2 regions of the Solibacillus cecembensis genome follow, and region 1 is predicted to be linked to the other one. Evidence: riboswitches for the same ligand, from Rfam matches in the RefSeq annotation. Region 1 holds a riboswitch; the other holds the start of a gene.

Region 1 (8,272 bases):
GTCGGAATAAACCCACAAATAATATAAATCGTCATCATCATCCCAGATTGCGTAGACAATGTAATATACCACATCATCGCATACTGCACGAGCGACGAGCCAAATAAAGATATCGTTTGGCTACTCAAAAAAAGTGTAGTATCCCTCTTCCATTTTTCATTTTGTATCGTACCTTGGTCTACCATAAATCAACCACCTCCAAATTCCCTTAATTCCTTGTCAATCAATAACTTACATTATTTTAGCCGAAAAAAAATCACTTAACCAGTATGTTAAAGAACATATTGATTAAGTAATTTTTTTAGTGGATGTTGCGCTTTTTAAAGCTGCCGCCACGCACTTCTGCTACATCTGTAATCACAACAAAGGCATTTGGATCAACTTCTTTAATAATCGTAATAATTTTATTTTCTTCCATTCTTGTTATAACACACGTCACAATATCCATCACTTCATTTGAAAATCCACCACGCCCTTCAGAATACGTAACGCCGCGTCCTAAACGGTCTTGAATTGTCGAACCAATTTCTTCGGAATATTTGCTAACAACTTTAACAGATTTAGATTTTTCTAAACCATCTTGCACTACATCAATGACCACTTTTGCAATGTAGTAAGTCGTCGCTGAGTATAAAGCACCTTCCAGACCATAAATAAAGCCCGCTCCAGTGAAAATAAAGACATTAATAAATAATATGATATCTCCAACAGAAAATGGAACCTTGCGTGATATCAGTACGGCTAACACTTCCGAACCATCCAGTGCACCACCGTTACGCAGTACGATACCTATTCCGGCACCAAGCATGACACCACCTGATAACACGATTAACAGAGGATCATTAGAGCTTAAAATCGGGTCCATTTCATGAAGTAACGTCGTCGAAATGGAAAGCAATGCAATTCCTATCATACTCAATATAGCAAACGTTTTTCCGACTTGCTTGTAACCTAAATAAACAAATGGAATGTTTAATACGAATAATAGCACTCCTAGCGGAACCCCAAATAAATAATTCCCCATAATACTTACACCCGTAACACCACCATCAATTACTGCATTCGGTATTAATATTGCATCTAATGCATAGGCGGTCATAAATGCACCTATGGCTATCATGACAATACGGCGAGTAAGATTGAGCGCCCTACTCTTTTTACTAATGTGTTGCTTTGGCATTCAAACACCTCTCCTTTAACTTAAATAGCAAATACGTCTCACTGTATTTGATCCAATCTCTGTGTATACGAACATCCACAGTTTGAAAATCAATAATGATACATCTCTATCTACTATTATTCCTTATTTTTCATTCATTTGAAAACGATAAATGCTATTTTTTTTGAAAAAAGTAGTTTATTTTTAATTTTATTGCAGAAAACAGAAAAATGACATCACGAACGACTCGTAATGTCACTTTTTATTTATCTTATATTGACCAAGAATTACACTAAGCTTTCACTACTTTATTAGGAATGATTAATCCAATGACTACACCGATTAATGCAGGTACAATCCACCCAAGTCCAATTGAATAGAATGGCAACACTTCCGCATAAAAAGTAGATATTGCCGTTAAAAAGTTCACTTCAAATGAAGCTACATTTGCGACAAGTGCGTTATAGCCGTCAATAATACTAATAAAGAACGTCAATAAAATAGCTGCAGCATAGACCGTTTGTTTGTTTTTAAAGAGCGGTGAAGCTAACGCCAGTAAAATAAGAACAATCGCTAGTGGGTATAAGAACATAAGCACAGGTACTGCGAATGTAATAATGTTCGTTAAACCGAAGTTCGCGATTGTAAATGAAACTAAGCATAGCGCAACTACAAATGATTTATAGCTAATTTTCGGGAATACTTCATGGAAAAATTCACTACATGACGTGATCAACCCAATACTCGTTTTTAAACAAGCTAAAACGATAATAATGGCTAATAAAATGGCGCCATATGCTCCAAAGTAATGCTCCGCAACAGCCGCAAAAATTTGGCCGCCATTATCAAATTGGCCGATTGCTTCAATACTTGACGCACCCATAAACGTAATTAATCCGTAAATTAACATCATGAGCGCCATTGCAAAAATACCTGATTTCCAAGTTGCTTTTGCGATTTCCTTTTTATCGGTAATACCCGTACGCTTAATTGCATGAATAACGATAATCCCAAATGCTAATGAAGCAAGGGCATCCATCGTATTATAGCCCTCTTTGAAACCTGTCATAAACGCTTCATTGACATAGCTACTCGTTGGCGCATGGAAACTGCCCATCGGAGAGAAAATGCTAATAGCAATGAGTACAAATAAAAACACTAAAAATGCAGGTGTTAAATATTTTCCTATGTAATCCATTACTTTTGCTGGATTTAATGAAAAGTAAAATACGATAGCAAAAAAGACGAAGCTAAAGACTGCTAGCCATAGCTTAATTTGATCAGGTGCTATAAACGGCTCAAACCCAACTACAAACGGTACCGTTGCAGTACGAGGAATCGCAAAAAACGGACCAATTGTTAAATACAGTGCAAGTGCGAATAACACGCCAAAAACCGGATGCACGCGACTCGCTAAGTCCTTCAAACCGTTACTTCCCGAAAGTCCAATCGCCAAAATACCTAAGAATGGTAAACCGATCGCTGTTACTAAAAATCCAATAAGTGCTGGCCAAAAATTTGTGCCTGCAAGCTGTCCCATTTGAATAGGGAAAATTAAGTTACCTGCACCAAAAAACATGCCAAATAACATCGTTCCAATGACAGCGTATGTTGAAAAGGGTACTTTTTTATCCATTGATGTCTCTCCTATGATGTTCGATTGATAATTGCTATTCTCAAAATAAATTGATTTTTCGCAACAATGTACAATATGATACCAGTCTCATCGCTTGATTACAACACTCTATTTTTATTATATTTAAAAAGTAAAAGCCAGCACCCCTATTACTGGCATGCTGACTTATACAAAATTATGCTAAAAACTGTGCGCGCTGATTTTCGATCCACACACGCATCGTGCGATAGACCATCGTCGCAATAACTAATAGTATAATTCCTTTTACTATATTAAACGGTAAAATACCTAAAATAATCGTTTCGTACATATTAAATTCAGGCATTCCTAATAAATACGTATACATTGGTAAAAACGCAAAGTAATTTAAGACAGCCATACCTAATGACATAATGAATGTGCTTATTACTAATCCCCCAATAAGCCCTTTTACTGATGGGAACTTTTTATAAATGTAATAAGCTGGGATGACAAACGAAATACCTGTTACAAAGTTGGCGATATGTCCTACCGGAATACCTTCTGGTGCGCCAGTAAAAATCCAATCTAACACGTTCTTCATCAACTCTACTAAAATACCTGCTACTGGTCCCATTGTAATCGCTGCAATTAATGCAGGGATATCACTAAAGTCAATTTGTAAAAATACTGGGAACCATGGTAATGGGAAGTTAAGTAACATCAAAACAAACGAAATACTACTCAACATACCGATTGTTACGAATGAACGTAACTTTAAACTTTTCTTGCGCATAAAAAATCTCTCCTCATTGCTGATTCATTCTGCAAGAAGAAAGGACGAATCAAAATCATTCCATGAAAAAACCCTTATGCTAATAAAGAAGCATAAGGGAGAATAGGCACACTTAAATAAAGGTCTATTCCATGTTTTTTAAAACGTAACGTAACCTAATCCTATTTCTTTGTATAAGAAAGAGAGTCTTTCTAATTACTAGAAAAACAAAATTGTGGTTACTAAAAACACGGCATTTTCATGAAATGACGACCGTACCTCCATCTTCTCCCATCCAGACTATACTGTCGGCTTTGGAATCGCACCAAATCCTGCACACAAAAAACGTGGCTCGCGGGCTCGAAAAGTTTATGTAGCGTCCTCCAAGTAAATGGTCAAAGGCTACAACTTTATATTACCGCCGGTCGGGAATTACACCCTGCCCCGAAGATGAATCAATATTAAATTTTGTTACACCTTCATTATAAGATAAAAAAAAGAATTGTAAAGCCATCTGCTTACAATTCTTTTTTTCACATTATTCAATTGTACTAAAATCATAGACAATTAAATTTGGAGCAACTGGCTTAGGTAACGGTTTTGAAAAATGAAAGCCGCCCCAATCTTGTTGCTTGATTTGTTCAAATTTCACTTCTTTATTAAAGCTAGCTGCCGTTAAAAGAATCCCTTCAATCATACGCATCGCTTGAACCGAATCATATTTGTCTAAATCCAATAGCTCATCAAAAGTAACCGTTACCGTTTTTCTCTTTACTTTTACTTGAAAGGAAACATCCGGCAAAATAGCGGTGTGATAAATATCATTGGCTTCGGTCGTCATATTTAATAATGCATCCTTTACATCGCTAAAACTCATTCGGAAATTCGGACTTAAATAGGTTGAACCATCACGCATTTGATAACTAAAATAATTATAATTCGTCTTTTTTCCTGTTAATTCAATCGGTTCACTAACTTCCCCCATGTAACTGAGCGTTATTTGTGTCCCCTCTTCATTTGTCAGCAACACTTGATCATAACTCTCACCGAACGTATCAATTAATGCGCCTTTATAATTTGACAGCGCGGCTGAACCAGCATCATACATATGGTCCTCTGGCAGCTGATGCACTAAATTATCGCCTTTTTCTGTAAAGTTACCTTTAAAGGGATGATACTCTTTAAAGCCTAAAGACTGCTCCTCAATGAACGGTGCAAACTCCTGATACAGCTGTAATTTTGTCGGTGTTTTTGTACCTAATTGACGCTCCACAATTTCAGTGGGAATTAAAAAACTAACCGGTACGCTTTCTGCATCATCGCCTACTAATCCTATCGTAAATAATGTGAATCCTTCTAGTTGTTGCTCATTAACGACCGTATGATTCGGCATGGCCATCAATTTTGGTGATAGGTCATTATTTTCCATCTCCATTGAATGACTTTCCATCATTCTAGTTGTAGCTGGCTCATGTGATGACGTATCTTCCAATTGAGCATCCTCTGCATCTAATGGCAGAGCTATTTCAGGGGCATTCCCCATAAAAGTAGAAGCTATAAAAACAAGAACAAAAAGTGAGGCAATCGATGCAATTAAAGGCTTCCAGCTCATCTTTTTCTTAACAATCACAGGCTGTTGTTCCGTATGAGAATCAAAGACTATACTTTCTTTTAGCCGTTGTAATACTTCATCTTTTGATCGTTCATCTTTAATTTTTGGTGCCTTTTCTAATAACTGCTCGATTTGATCTTCATCCCAAAACGGTTTTTTCTTCATGCATTTGCCCCCTCTCCGTCTAATTTTTGTAAGATTTCTCGTAGTTTTTTTAATGCCCTATGCTGTGTCGTCTTTACTTTCCCCTCTGTCCAGCCTAATATTTCTGCCGTTTCTTGAATCGTTAATTCCTGCATATAGCGCATGATGATGACCATCTTTTGATCCCCTGTGCAAGCCTCTAACGCTTCCAGTAGTTGGCGCATTTGATCACTTAATTCTGTAAATTGCTCGGGTGTTGGCATGGGAGAAACAAGTTGCTCGGTTTCCCAATCAAAAGTTGTGAAAGAATGACGATCTCGAATTTGTTTTTTACGGAAATAATCAATTGCGACATTTTTCGCGATTGAAAATAGCCACGTCTTTTCACTACTTTTCCCTTCAAAACGTTCATACGATTTGAGGACCCGCACATATACTTCATGGGAAAGATCCTCCGCAATCGTACGGTTTTTAACTAAGTAGGTTAAAAAGTTAAAAACGTCTTGATGATAAGTATCGTATAATCGATGGAAAATGGACTCTTGCACCCATTCCACCTCCGTTCTATTAATTTGTCGTTTCTAAACGCAAAAAGTTGCATGGTACTTTTATCCATAGTCAAAAAGGTGTGCTATAAAAAATAATAGTCACACCCTTCGTAGTTAATTATTTATCGGTATTGCTTTATTCAGGTAGTGGTAAATAGAATGTAAATGTCGTGCCTTGCTGTTCGCCGCCACTGTCGACTGTAATATTTCCTTTATGTGCCTCGATAATATTGCGTGTGATAGCTAACCCTAAACCTGTTCCCCCTTTTGAACGTGTTCTCGCTTTATCTGCTTTGTAGAAACGTTCAAATACATAAGGTAGATCTTCTTGAGGTATACCTTGCCCTGTATCACTCACTTGAATTTTCGCAAAAGTATTCTCCCTTAAAATTGAAACGGTAACAGAACCATTTGCCGGAGTATGTCGAATCGCATTATCAATTAAATTCGTTAATACTTGTTCAATACGATCTTCATCAATACGAATTGTCATTTCTGGCGTAAATTCTGATTCAAACTGTAAACGAATTTGATGTTCTTTTGCAACTTGTCCAAATTTATGCGTCATCCGTTCAATAACAGACACTAATGGCACCGTTTCTTTGTATAAAGTCATATGCCCCGATTCCATGCGTGCTAAATCGAGTAAATCCGTTACGAGACGGCCCATTCTTTGTGATTCATCGTAAATGACACGAATCATCTCTTGTTGCTCTTCCTCTGATGTCACAACCCCATCGATAATCGCTTCTGAATAGCCTTGTAGCATCGCAATTGGCGTGCGTAATTCATGTGATACATTGGCAATGAAATCTGATTTTAATTTCTCTAATTTCGTTTCCTCGGTTTTATCACGAATAACCGCAACTGCACCGCGAACGGCATTTCCACTATATAACGGGCTAAAAGTAATGCTGTAATAGGATTTTCCAAGCTCTAATTCTTCATCCAATTCATCCTCGAAGTTTAACACATGATCTAACATATGATACAGTTCCTCAGGGATTGGTCGAGCACTTTCAAGCCCTTTCGTCACAAACCATTTTTGTAATAACCGTTCCGCTGGTGGGTTGCTCACTAAGATAGTTTGATCCCGATTAAATGTAATCACCGCATCTGTCATCGAAGTTAATATGCTCGACAATTGTTCTTTTTCTTGGTTGATTACTTCTAAATGGTGCTTTAATTGTCGTCCCATTTGATTAAAGGCAACAGCAAGCTGCCCGATTTCATCATTTTGTTTCGTATCAAGTTTCGAGTCAAAGCGTCCTTTAGAAAGTTCAAATGCATGTTCACGCATTTTTCTTAATGGGTACGTAATTCGAGATGATAGGAAAAAGGCAAAAATTGTCGTTAATATAAAGGCAATCGCTGCTGCTAAAAATATAATGGTTGTCGTATCTTCACTCGTTTGATCTACTGCATCTGGATTTTTATAAATGAAAATCGCCCCGTGAAGCTCACCATTCCCTTTTAACGGGAATCCAAGGACCATATAGGAGCGTTTTTTACCTTCTTCTGTATTAGAAGGGAGGAGCAATTCCTTTACAATCGGCTCCGTCATTTTATAAACTTCCTTAAATGCTTTACTGGAGATGATCTCTTGTTGGATTTGCTGTTGATTGACGCCTTCTTGCTTGGCATAGACAACTTCATTTGGATTTTGGGCAACTAACACACTTGTCGTATTCGTCGTAAGCTCCGAAATAACTGATAGCTTTCTTCCATCTAAATCTTCATCGTCTACAATACTGGCAATTGCCGCTGCAGTTTGACGTAAAGATTGCTCTGACTGCTCTTTATGATAATTTTTTAGAAACTCCAGCATAAAAATCGTGAATATAAAAAGGACAAATGAAACGAGAAGCAAAATGGTTACCCATAGCTTCCCGACAATACTATTCCATATTCTATTCATTAACTATCTCAAATTTATAACCGACGCCCCAAACTGTTACAATCATTTTTGCAGCACTTTCAGAAACTCGGTTTAATTTTTCACGTAAGCGCTTAACATGCGTATCAACTGTACGTAAGTCACCAAAGAAATCATAATGCCATACTTCTTTTAATAATTGCTCACGGTCAAACACTTTATCCGGTGATTTTGCTAAGAAATATAATAATTCATATTCTTTTGGTGTTAAATTCACTTCTGTTCCATCTGCCGTTACGCGGTGTGCATCATGATCGATTGTTAAGTGTGGGAACACAACTAAATCCTTTGAGGTAGTGGTATTCGTTACTGGTGAAAAGACTACTGAGCGACGTAAAATCGCTTTCACACGTAATACAACCTCACGCGGGCTAAATGGCTTCACGATGTAATCATCCGCGCCTAATTCAAAACCTTGTACACGGTTCGCTTCCTCACCTTTTGCTGTTAATAAAATAATTGGTGTTGTTTTCTTTTCACGTATTTCTGCACAAACTTCTAAAC
Region 2 (8,068 bases), on a different contig from region 1:
CGATTTCCCATAAATCCGGTACGCGCGCCATTGTGCCGTCCTCATTCATAATTTCACAAATCACGCCTACTTGTGCGGAACCACATAGCTTCGCCAAATCGACCGCTGCTTCCGTATGTCCTCTACGTTCTAATACGCCACCGTCTTTTGCAAGAAGTGGAAACACATGCCCGGGACTTCTAAAATCCTTAGCTCGAACGTCTTCATCTACCATTGCCAACATCGTATCCGAGCGCTCAAACGCACTAATGCCGGTTGTTGTTGTTTTATAATCAATGCTTACTGTAAATGCTGTTTGATGGACATCTGTATTTGTTTGGACCATCGGCTTTAGTTGTAGCTTGTCCGCAATACTTTGTGAAATCGGTGTACAAATTAAACCGCGCCCATATGTTGCCATAAAATTAATATTTTTCGGTGTCGCATGTTCACCTAATACTAAAAAATCTCCTTCGTTTTCGCGGTTTTCATCATCCACCACAATAATGACTTCCCCTGCTTTTAACGCCTCTAGCGCTTCCTCAATTGTATGAAACATTTCGGTTCTCCCCTTAAAATCCATGTTGTTGTAAAAAATCCGCTGAAAGATTGTTGGACTGACGTTTCGTTAAATGCTGCAAAATATACTTACCAAATAAATCGGTTTCAACATTGACGAGATCCCCTACTTTTTTCATACCGAGTACCGTTTCTTTGTACGTATGTGGAATTAATGAAACGGTTAATGAAGACGATGTGACATTAAAAATCGTTAAACTCGTACCATCTAGTGTAATGGAGCCTTTTACTAAGCAGTTTTTTAACAGTTCTTCCGGTACGTCCAAGTCAATATAAACAGCATTGGCCACTTGGCGCTTTTGAAGGATTTTAGCAACTCCATCAATATGCCCTGATACAAAATGTCCGCCAAAACGACCATTTGCAGCCATCGCACGCTCCAAATTAACCATTGAGCCGCTTTGCAATTGTTGAATGCTCGATGCTTTCACCGTTTCCGGCATAACATCTACCGTAAATGCATTGCTTGTAAAATTGGTCACCGTTAGACAAACACCATTTACCGCGATACTGTCTCCAAGTTTTACATCTTCTAACACTTTTTTCGCTTGAATGGATAATACCATTGCTTGAGGAGTTGATTTCATCTGGTGAATCGTTCCTAACTCCTCGATAATTCCTGTAAACATCATTCTCACCTCATCCTATAAAATAGAAAAAACCCCGCTAATCGCTCGGAGTTTTAATGAGAGTTATAAAAATGGCGTCGTCAAATAAACTTATTTTCATCTATTTTTGAAAAAAGTCGACCATTTTTATTTCCTTCTCCCATCCAGACTATACTGTCGGCTTTGGAATTACACCAAATCCTGCCAAAAAGGCTCGCGGGCTTAGAATTGCTTCATCACCGCCGATTGGGATTTTCACCCGACCCCGAAGGAAATACATATGAAATTGTACAGGTTTCTTTGAAAAACAAAAAAACCACATAGAAGGTGCTCTACGGGGTGATTAGAAAATTCTCATTTAGGCATCACGAAATAAGCCTCGGTGTAAACGGTAAAATTACACAAAGGGTTCATAAAACGCCTAATCCATCCTTCTCTCATCCAGACTATACTGTCGGCTTTGGAATCACACCAAATCCTGCCAAAAAGGCTCGCGGGCTTAGAATTTCTTCATCACCGCCGATTGGGACTTTCACCCGACCCCGAAGGACTATTCAACTATGACGCCCATTATAGCAAACTATTTTTATCAATGCAAAATAAGTTTTGAACCCGTTTTATTTTTTGCTCATGAAAAATGATGAGATCAAAATCCCCCCACTCGATTTCCTTTAATAATTGAAAATAGCCAAGCATACATTTGACTAAACATGAATTTAAGAAGACAAAGGTGGTTGATCAATGCAAACAGCACTTATATATATCGTATTATTGCGTATCCTTTCGGGAAGCGTAGATATTATTGCTGCATATATTATGTTTAAATTAAATGATTTAGAAAAGGCGTTTATTGTGAATTCATCACTTGCGCTAATCGGGCCTATCATTTTCATTATCACGACTGGTATAGGCTTGTCAGGGCTGAGTGATAAAATATCATTTGCAAAAATGATTTGTCTACTTAGTGGTGTGACCCTGATTTTTATTAGTTTGCGTATGAAATGATGGGACAACCATCCGTCCCTTTCCGAGCAAACAATCAGTTTTATTAGAGCATGAATTCAATATTCCTCGAATACATTAGGCATTGATAACTAGTACTGGAGGAGGTATAGGAATTCCTACATTTGTTACGCAATCATTGGAGGAAATACGTTTTTGGTCTCGAATCATGAAGGAACATGCTTTCTTTTTAAGTCTTGGGTTCACCGCAGATCAAACGGAACTCATAAATGAAGCTAAATATTTTATCCCTGTATTTGAACAAATTCAAGAGCAGGCGAATCAATATAACGAACAAACAGATCCTCAAGTAATTAAACAGTTTAACATTCAAGTATATCAAGCGACCGTTTATATTTGGGCTTATAAACGAAAAGTACTTGGATTAATTTTAAGCTGTAAAATCGTTAGTAATAATATGCCTTTATTAGTGGATCATACAAGTCGTGAAGCCTATTATTTTGCGAAACGATTAAAAGAATTAAACGAAGGCAAATTAATCCCGTTACCTGAAGCCATTATTAAAGAAAATGTGTTTTTCCTAAAAATTATGGCTGATCATTCGAAGTTCATCGGTCACTTATTGGATCCTTCCGAACGAAAATTAGTGGATCAAGCCCGTGAGTTCAGCAATGATTTCGACCAACTACTATTTCAAGCGCAAGACTTAGATCATATGCGTCCTCAATCCGAAACTCCTTCACTTTTAGACCAATTTCTTGATCAAAACCGCGTATCTGTTGTGGCATTACGTGACTTCAAAAAAACGGCACGCGATTTAATTGAAGCTTGTCGCATAAAAAGTAATATTCCTGCACTTCTCGCAGACCATGTATACCGAGAAGCCGATCATTTCCTTCATATAATTGATGCTTTTGAAGACCATCTTACTTCCCTAAAGCCGTAAATTATATGAATCAAATGGAATAAATCATTTCAATTAATTTCATATTAACACCCAATAAAGAGGCATTCATGCAATGATGGAATGCCTTTTAATGTTTGTCATTTTTATATAATAATTAATTAAACTGAATCACGTTGATTTAGCCTCCATCCATTCAATTGATAAGTATCGAAAATGCACTATATACTAATAACCCCGCCATTACGATATTAAACGGCTGTCGATATTGCGATAATAAACTTTGGAAAACGGAACCAAAAAGACTCCAGCTAAATGTGCTCATAACACCGACTATTCCTAAAAATACTGAAAATAGCAGATAGCTAAAATAAGAATCATAATAAGGAAGAATGAACGTTGCGACGACAGTAATCCCAAACAAAATTCCTTTTGGATTAACAAATTGCAGCAAAATCGCGATAACAAAAAAGTTTTTATGCTCCTTGGCTGTACTGTCATCTCCCTCCTTACTCGTCAAAATTTTATATGCTAAATACAGCATGTAACCGACACCCAAAAGCGTCAATAGGAATTCGATTTTCGGCATAACATTTGTCAGTACGATATTAAAAACACTACATAATAAAGTAATCGCAAAAAAACCGACACCAACACCTAAACAAAAGGACACGGTTTTCTTTAATCCATACTTGTTCGCAAATGCCATCGCCATAATATTGTTTGGTCCTGGCGTAAAACTAGAAATGATGACAAATAACAAAAATGAAAATACAGGCATCATCTGCTCCCCCTCATTAAATGGCGTATGTTATAATGTACAAAATAATCAATATAACGTCATACGTTTTATTATACATATAGGTCGTTATATTGTACATAGTGGAGGGATTCACATATGGAAGACATTCATCTAATCGTTGCAAAAAATTTAAAAGTCATTCGCGAGCAGGAAAAACTAAGCTTAGAAAAAGTGGCCCAATTAAGTGGCGTTAGTAAAACGATGATTGGTCAAATTGAACGAGGTGAGTCCAGTCCAACTCTAACAACGATTTGGAAAATAGCGAACGGCTTAAAAATTTCTTTTACAGCCCTCATCAACAATCCACAGCCTGATACGACGGTTGCTTTAAGAAATGAGATTCAAGTTTTATCTGAAGACAGTGGAAAATACCGCGTCTACCCTGCCTTTCCGTTCCAAGATGATCGACGCTTTGAAGTATATACAGTTGAAATAGACAAAGACGGACATTTGCAGGCTGAAGGTCACCGTGAAGGGACGGAGGAATTTATTACGGTGTTTGACGGCGCACTAACAATTCATGTCGATGACGGTCACTATACAATAAAGAGTGGCGATTCCATCCGATTCAAGGCAGATAAACCCCATAGTTATACGAATGCTGGCAACACATTAACGCGCTTAAGCATGACAATTTATTATCCACCTTTCCAGTAAGATTGCATGCATCGATACATGAAAACAGCCACTTCACGGAGAAATGGCTATTTTCACTTTAAACTATTTCGTATTTTTCAGCACTTCGCTTAATTGCAATGGTGATATTGTCCCTTGATGAAAATATAATTGCCATCTTTCATCCATACGTTTCCAAATAGAACTTCTTAACGTATTCCGATTTCTCGTCTTGTCGACAATAAAATACGTAGCTAAAACGACATCTGGTGCTAGTGGATAAATTTCATAGTTATGTAGTGACATCTCTGTCAACACAACGCCTGTTTCAAGGCAATCTTGCTTATTGTAGAAATAACCCGAACTCCCAATTTCAAAGAATTCGTCTGCCAGTATTTCATCTAGCTTTTCATTACTATTCCGTACTTCAAGCCCAATGTGACTTTCCTCTAATTGCTTTAAATGTTCCTTTAAATTTATATTCATTAGATACGCACCTTTAATTTCAACTATTCACTAGCATGATCAAATCGTTTTAGCCATTGAGATATTCGTTATTTCATAGCCAAGCTTTTCATACAATCCGCGCGCTACTTTGTTATGACCAAATACATGGAGTCCGATTTTTTTCATCCCTAAACCTTTCGCAATCACTTCGATTTCTTTCATTGCTGATTTTCCATATCCTAAACCTTGGAATTGCTCAAAAATGAGGAAGTCATAAATAAAACCTTCTTCCGGATTGGTAGGCGGTTGTGAAATCCAAATCATCCCAACTAGAATCTCGTGTTGAAAAACAGAAAATAACTGATGATTTTCCGTTCTCTCATCGTTTGGTAACAGTTTTTCAAAAGAGTCCTTTGACAATCGCATCGCTTCCTCTTCACGCCAATTGCCAGCATCGACCTTCTCTTTCGCATAATCTTCTATCGCATAGCTAATATAGTGCTGAAACTCTTGCCCACTCATCTGTTTTAATGTAATCAATTTGTCTCCTCCTAATGAAATTTTATAGGTAAAATAATCATTGTGTAAAAGTCCCACCGTTTCTACTTCTCAAGTCAGCCGTTTTTTGCCTCTTGCTTTGTTACGTCTAAAAACTTTACTAAATGGGCGCGTGTCCAGCTAGGAACTTCTCAGCAACACGCATCAAAATATATTTTAAATGCTTAATCGATTATACTCCGTAAACCGATTACATACATTGAATAATTATTATTGAGAAAAGAGGTCTTACTATGTTTATTTATGTGGTTCAAATGGGAGATAGCTTATACTCCATTGCGTCAAAATTTCAAGTTAATATGGATAGTATCCGCATCACGAACGAATTAACAACAGATAGCTTAGTACCTGGACAGGATTTGCTTATTCCAACAAATATGTATATTGTCCAGCCTGGCGATTCCTTATATTACATTTCTCGAATGAGTTTCGTTCCAATTGAGATTATACGGTTATATAACGGTCTCAGGTCAGATGTTCTAATGATTGGAATGACTCTATATTTACCGCCACGTCCTAAATATCCCGTAGAAAATTTAAGTTACATGTATCCTACCACTCCTGATCAGGACCAATTAATTATCAGTACTTTTGCAGCAACCAATACGTATATTGCCATGTTTGAATACCATATTCTCGAGGGAGGAACACTCAGCACACTTAATGACGAGTTTGCGATTCAAACTGCACGAGATTACAATGTGGCACCTGTGGCTACCATCACTAATTTAACACCGGAAGGATTTAGTCCAGAAGTTACACGCCAAGTATTAACTTTTCCTGAACAACGAAACCTTCTTATAGACAATATATATGCTCTTGTAACAACCAAAAATTATGCTGGAGTTAATGTTGATTTTGAAAGAGTACGAGAAGACGAAAGAGACTTATATACTGGTTTTTTAAGATTGTTGAGCGAACGTTTAAAACCTGAAGGTTATTCGGTCTCCGCTGCAGTTCCAGCTAAAACAAGTGAAGATATACCGTGGTTAAAAGGATATGACTTCGGGGGAATTGGATCCGTTGTCGATTTTATATTTATTATGGCCTATGACTGGCATGTTCCAAATTCTGAGCCTGGCCCTGTTGCTCCGATTAATGAAGTACGAAGCGCCATTGAATTTGCGCTGCAACACATGAATCGAAATAAAATTATGCTCGGGTTACCAAATTACGGGTATGAATGGACGATGGACAACGGAAACGCGGTAAGTGGGAGAGCTATTTCAGTTTCTGGTGCAATACAACTTGCCTTAAGGTATCAAGTCCCCATTCAATATTCATATGAATATGAACAACCATTCTTTATATACTGGGACGAAAATGGGATCCGACACATTGTTTGGTTTGAAGATGCCCAGGCACGTGCAATAAAATTACAGTTAACAGTTGATTATCAGCTTAGAGGCGTTGGGGTTTGGCAATTAGGACTTGGTTTCCCGCAAGCACCTCACTTAATCAATGAGTTTTTTCATACGAAGCATATTATTAATTAAACCCGAAATAAAGAAAAGATGCGCTCCCATTTGATAAGCATGACGAATAGCCAACTATCCAAGTTTATTTCGGATAGTTGGCTATTTTTCGTCGAAAGTATGTAATGAGACAGAATTTAGGATTTTTGGTGAATCCGTCATTCGCTTTACTGTCAAAATCATGGGCAGCATGTAACGCGCTCGTTTGTTTATTAAAAGATTAAGCTATTCTATTGACCTAACCTTGTATCTCAAAACTGTTTTTAATTTTGCAGGTTCAACTTTTCTAAAATCCGAAAGATATATTTCCCTATGTTGTAATGAAACTCTTTCAAGATTGTTGTTTTTTGTAAATTCATTCATTAATTCAAAATTTTGAGGTTCATCATCATATGGACCAATATGAAGCATTTGCACACTTGAACCATCTTGAAATACATCGAACGTTACCTCATTTAGAAATGGATGTGGTTTCTTTTTTTCTACGATTTCGAAAGCTCTTTCTACTATTTCTTTCGTTACAAAATCTGGCTGTCTGATCATAATCGTATAAACTAATTCATCTTTATTTAATGAATCTAACCCCCTTCCCTTTTCTGATAAATCCCAAATTCCTTCTAATGGATAGACAGTATATTCAAAATAACCGTCTGGCGTGTATCCTTGCTTCGGCATCATTCGAATTGCATAGGCCAAAGAATAAAGAACACCTATCTTTTCAGCGAATTCATGCTCATTTGGATTTCCATTTCCCTTTATTAATAAAAACTTCTGTTCTGGAATTGTGACAAGTTCTGGTTTTTGTTTTGGAATATAGAGATGTTTCTCTTGTTTTCTCCATTCGTATTTCATTCGCTTTGATTCCCTTCTCTCTATTATTTTCATTATGTTTGAGTACTACTATAATCTCCTTCTCTAAAAAAATCTCCTTAACGAGCTTTCTTTCGTTCATTAGAGCCTGTACAGCACAGAAAAGTTTCAAAAATTTTAGGAATTCTATTATTATAAATGCTTCACCCCTAGTTAAACATGGGATGAAGCATTTTTATACTAGCTACTGTGAAAATTTATACTGTACGACTTAAAAAAGCAAGCAACAAACTTAAAATTTTGCCATCTGAATATTGTTCGATTTTAT

What was found. Region 1 has a riboswitch for FMN ahead of ACQKIH_RS14710 (ECF transporter S component). Riboswitches for the same ligand answer to the same signal wherever they lie in the genome.
Region 2: another riboswitch for FMN. It lies ahead of ribE (riboflavin synthase); the one in region 1 lies ahead of ACQKIH_RS14710 (ECF transporter S component).

Annotation. Positions count from the first base shown of each region.
Region 1 is NZ_JBNNMF010000016.1:59,777-68,048, forward strand. It holds partial or broken gene ACQKIH_RS14695 (MFS transporter) at 1-185, opposite strand, end outside; gene ACQKIH_RS14700 (YitT family protein) at 302-1,180, opposite strand; gene brnQ (branched-chain amino acid transport system II carrier protein) at 1,452-2,795, opposite strand; gene ACQKIH_RS14710 (ECF transporter S component) at 2,971-3,549, opposite strand; FMN riboswitch at 3,808-3,984, opposite strand; gene ACQKIH_RS14715 (hypothetical protein) at 4,067-5,305, opposite strand; gene ACQKIH_RS14720 (RNA polymerase sigma factor SigX) at 5,302-5,832, opposite strand; gene ACQKIH_RS14725 (ATP-binding protein) at 5,969-7,750, opposite strand; gene ACQKIH_RS14730 (response regulator transcription factor) at 7,743-8,272, opposite strand, start outside.
Region 2 is NZ_JBNNMF010000008.1:94,356-102,423, forward strand. It holds partial or broken gene ribB (3,4-dihydroxy-2-butanone-4-phosphate synthase) at 1-538, opposite strand, end outside; gene ribE (riboflavin synthase) at 552-1,187, opposite strand; FMN riboswitch at 1,315-1,443, opposite strand; FMN riboswitch at 1,592-1,720, opposite strand; gene ACQKIH_RS09120 (DUF2619 domain-containing protein) at 1,908-2,171, shown strand; gene ACQKIH_RS09125 (DUF2935 domain-containing protein) at 2,284-3,075, shown strand; gene ACQKIH_RS09130 (LysE family transporter) at 3,230-3,814, opposite strand; gene ACQKIH_RS09135 (helix-turn-helix domain-containing protein) at 3,932-4,492, shown strand; gene ACQKIH_RS09140 (nuclear transport factor 2 family protein) at 4,556-4,936, opposite strand; gene ACQKIH_RS09145 (GNAT family N-acetyltransferase) at 4,976-5,437, opposite strand; gene ACQKIH_RS09150 (glycosyl hydrolase family 18 protein) at 5,689-6,951, shown strand; gene ACQKIH_RS09155 (GyrI-like domain-containing protein) at 7,156-7,815, opposite strand; gene ACQKIH_RS09160 (N-acetylmuramoyl-L-alanine amidase) at 7,998-8,068, opposite strand, start outside.